DNA from 2 places in the Marinobacter sp. DSM 26671 genome. Region 1 is predicted to be linked to the other one. Evidence: predicted binding sites of a transcription regulator. Region 1 holds the regulator's gene; the other holds the start of a gene.

Region 1 (2,205 bases):
GAATTGCATGAAAACAGTCAGTTAGCGAGAGCCGTTTCCGTGCATCCGGTCTACATTCTTTTCCTTGTGCTTGAGGATCTGACGGTCAAGCTTGTCGATCAGGGCATCGATGGCTGCGTACATATCCTCATTTTCTGCCTTTGCGTGAATCTCACCACCAACCACGTGCAGCGTGGCTTCCGCAATCTGGCGCACCTTCTCCACTTCCAGGGTTACCTGGCAGTTGCTGATGTGGTCAAAGTGACGCTCGAGCTTCTGGAACTTCTCTGAAACATAATCCTTCAGTGCGGGAGTAAGTTCTACGTGATGGCCTGAAATATTGAGTTGCATAGGCGTCTCCTGTTGTCATCGTTCCGGCTCCCGGGAGCCGGTCTGGGTGCTGGCGCATTGTGCGCCGGCAAATAGTACGTTGCGCCCGGACCCCGGGGTGTTCAGACCAGCCGCTTGCGTTCGTTCGAAGGCGGAATGTGCATGGCCTCCCGGTACTTGGCAACGGTGCGTCGCGCAACCTTGATTCCCTGTTCTCCTAGCATGGCTGCAATTTTACTGTCGCTCAACGGCTTTTTGGGCGTTTCCGCGGCAATCAGCTTTTTGATCATCGCGCGGATCGCCGTGGAAGAACATTCACCGCCTTCGTCAGTGCTGACATGGCTGGAGAAGAAATATTTCAGCTCGAAAATTCCCCGGGGGGTGTGCATGTATTTCTGGGTGGTGACCCGGGAAATCGTGGACTCATGCATCTCAACCGCCTGGGCGATATCAGAGAGGATCAGCGGTTTCATGGCTTCTTCACCCTGATCCAGGAATCCTTGCTGGTGCTCGACAATACGGGTCGCCACTTTCAGCAGGGTTTCATTGCGGCTCTGCAGGCTCTTGATAAACCATTTCGCCTCCTGCAACTGATCCCGCAGGTAGGTGTTGTCGGCACTGCTGTCCGCACGCCTTATAAGAGAAGCATAGCTGGCATTGACCCGGATGCGCGGTGCAATTTCAGGATTCAGCTCAACACGCCAGCGGCCATTGTGTTTGCGAACGATCACGTCCGGAATCACATAATCGGGTTCGGCCCGGTCAATGACATCGCCCGGCCGCGGATTCAGGCCGGTGATCAGCGCCAGGACATCCCGCAACTGGTCTTCTTTCAGGCGGCTGCGGCGCAGCAACTGGGCGTAATCGCGGTTGCCCAGCAGGTTGATGTAATGGGTAATTACAAGGCGTGCCTGGGCCAGCCAGGGTGTTTCCGGCGGCAGCTGGTTGAGCTGGATCAGCAGGCATTCCTGTAGGTCCCGGGCAAACACGCCGGGCGGATCAAAGTGTTGCAGGCGGTGAAGCACGGCTTCCACTTCATCCAGTTCAAGGGGGTCTTCATCGTTCTCATCCAGCAGTCCGGCGTGGATTTCCTCCAGCGGGCTGGTGATATAGCCCCGTTCGTCCACTGCATCCATCAGGGCATGGGCAATGGCCTGGTCCCGTTCACTGAGGGGCGTCAGATTGAGCTGCCATTCCAGGTGATCCTGAAGCGTTTCGGTCGGGGAATTACGGGTTTCGAAATCGTGATCGTTTTCGTCGTCGTTGCGGGCTGCCGGCGCTGGTGCGGACTGGTAGATGTCGTCCCAGGCGGTATCAACCGGCAGATCGTCCGGAATGTTGTCAGGAATCTCGTTCTCCGAGGACCAGTCCGGGCCGTTCTCGGATTCATCCCAGTCGCTGGCCGGTTCCGGGGCAGCTTCAGCGGCGGACTCGGTGGCGTTGGCCTCGCGCTCGTCGTTTTCGCTGGCTGCGTCGGTCTGGTCATCGTCCTCGGAGGTCTCCAGCATGGGGTTGGATTCCAGTGCCTGCTGGATTTCCTGCTGGAGGTCGAGAGTGGAGAGCTGGAGAAGCCGGATCGCCTGTTGCAGCTGGGGCGTCATGGTCAGGCTTTGACCCAGCTTTAACTGTAAGGAGGCTTTCATAACCATGGTTCAGGATCCGTCACTCATCAGCGCGTTGTGTCATAAGTCGTGAAAAAATCTTTATATGCCGGTTACTTGCCGTGATTTTAATTTACCCTAGCAAGTTCTTTGCCGAGTTTACTTGCTACAGGTCATCAAAACAATCAGCCATTGGGTGTCAGAGTCTGAATTCGTCGCCGAGATAGACTTCCTTGACCTGCTGGTTGGCCAGGATGGCGTCGGCATTGCCGGAGGCGATGATGTGGCCGCCGGA
Region 2 (2,205 bases), on a different contig from region 1:
GGATGGAGGCCGAACGGTTGCGGGCGGAGTAGGCCAGCATAACCGGTGCTTCGTAGCCCGGAACCAGGCGCTTGTAGCTGTTGGTTGCCGGGTTGGTGAAGGCGTTGATGGCCTTGGCGTGCTTGATAACACCACCAACATAGTACAGTGCCGCTTCGCTCAGGCCGGCATAGCTGTCGCCTGCGAACAGGTTCTTGCCGTCTTTGCTCAGGGACATGTGTACGTGCATGCCGGAACCGTTGTCACCAACCACCGGCTTGGGCATGAAGGTGGCGGTTTTGCCGTAGGCGTGGGCCACGTTGTGTACGCAGTACTTGAGAATCTGTACTTCGTCAGCCTTGCGGGTCAGGGTGTTGGCGCCAACGCCGATTTCACACTGGCCGGCAGTACCGACTTCGTGGTGGTGTACTTCAATTTCCAGGCCCATGGATTCCATGGCGGCACACATGGCGCCACGCAGGTCGTGCAGGCTGTCCACCGGCGGAACCGGGAAGTAGCCGCCTTTAACGCCCGGGCGGTGACCGATGTTGTTGCGGTCGAAATCTTCGCCGGATACCCAGGCGGCTTCCTCAGAGTGGATATGGTAAGAAGCGCCCTGCATGTCTACATTCCACTTCACGGAATCAAACACGAAGAACTCCGGCTCCGGGCCGAACAGCGCGCCATCGGCGATGCCGGTGGACTTCAGGTATTCCTCGGCACGGCGAGCAACGGAACGCGGGTCACGCTCATAACCCTGCATGGTAGAAGGCTCTACGATGTTGCAGGTGATGTTGACAGTGGTTTCTTCGGTGAAGGGATCAAGAACGGAGGTTTCGTCGTCCGGCATCAGGATCATGTCGGATTCGTTGATGCCTTTCCAGCCCGCGATTGAGGAGCCGTCAAACATCTTGCCGTCTGCGAAAAAGTCTTCATCCACTTCGGTGGCAGGCAGTGTAACGTGCTGCTCTTTACCGCGGCTGTCGGTGAAGCGCAGGTCAACCCATTTGACTTCGTGTTCTTTGATCAAATCAACTGTCTTGGACATTGTGCATGCTCCGTAAGTTATACCGCACAGGCGGCTGTATTCATGTTCGTGGTGCCGGATCGCCCGGATAAACGGGTTCCGATCTGTTTCTCAGGTTCGCGCAGCTTAGCAAATGCCGTTGCGTCTTACCTGCAAATTTCGGCTGATTTCGATAAAGCAAGGCGCTTGCCAATTTTTAGGGCATGCTCCAGAACAGCGCAACTGCAAGGGTTTGGGGCATGTTCACGAGAAATTAGTAGCTCTGGGCTGGTCGCTTGCACTTAATTGGTGCACCGCGTTGGTGCATTTATTGGCTATGCGCCCTAAATGAGTGCGAGTGCTTAGTGTAGAGAATAGGCGTTTTTCTTCATATTAACGACACAGACTTTTCGCTATACTGCGCGCCGCTTCATTTTTTACCCTGTCATTTCTTGATCGTGGATCGGAAAGCACCATGCAGGGTGCCGGGCAGCCAGCTCCGGTGAATGAGTTCATTTTACGGATTTGAGACGGCATGTGCTGGGATTCTCCCTGCGATAGACCTTCTCAGGTCATTGAGTGCATGCCGCAGGAATATTTTTGTGATTGAAAAACTTCGTAATATCGCCATCATCGCCCACGTTGACCATGGTAAGACTACCCTCGTAGACCAGCTCTTGCGCCAATCCGGCACCCTGGATCGGAAGGAGCTCGATAGCGAGCGGGTCATGGATTCCAACGATCAGGAAAAAGAACGGGGCATTACCATTCTGGCCAAGAACACGGCCCTGAAATGGAACGACTACGATATCAATATTGTGGACACCCCGGGCCACGCTGATTTCGGCGGTGAGGTTGAGCGAGTCATGAGCATGGTCGATTGCGTGCTGCTGGTGGTTGATTCCATTGACGGCCCCATGCCTCAGACCCGGTTTGTTACCCAGAAGGCATTTGCCGCGGGCCTGCGCCCGATCGTCGTGGTTAACAAGATTGACCGTCCCGGCGCTCGTCCAGACTGGGTCGTGGACCAGGTATTCGACCTGTTTGACAACCTGGGAGCCACTGATGAGCAGCTGGACTTCCCGATTGTGTTTGCCAGCGCTCTGAACGGCATTGCCGGGATGGATCACGAAAACCTGGATGACAACATGGATGCCGTGTTCCAGGCGATTGTTGACCACGTGCCGGCGCCGAACGTGGATCCGGATGGCCCGTTCCAG

The links. The regulator sigma-54, encoded in region 1, starts transcription at its own class of promoters, with help from an activator protein. The targets are predictions, from matches to a motif close to ANTGGCATNNANNTTGCTNT.
Region 2: a site for sigma-54 is predicted at 1,181-1,200, ahead of glnA (glutamate--ammonia ligase). Genes of this name have one in related genera too.

Annotation. Positions count from the first base shown of each region.
Region 1 is NZ_FONF01000005.1:153,006-155,210, reverse strand. Features, by position in the region: gene hpf (ribosome hibernation promoting factor) at 22-330, opposite strand; gene BM035_RS07525 (RNA polymerase factor sigma-54) at 432-1,958, opposite strand; gene lptB (LPS export ABC transporter ATP-binding protein) at 2,110-2,205, opposite strand, start outside.
Region 2 is NZ_FONF01000014.1:4,658-6,862, forward strand. Features, by position in the region: gene glnA (glutamate--ammonia ligase) at 1-1,027, opposite strand, end outside; gene typA (translational GTPase TypA) at 1,588-2,205, shown strand, end outside.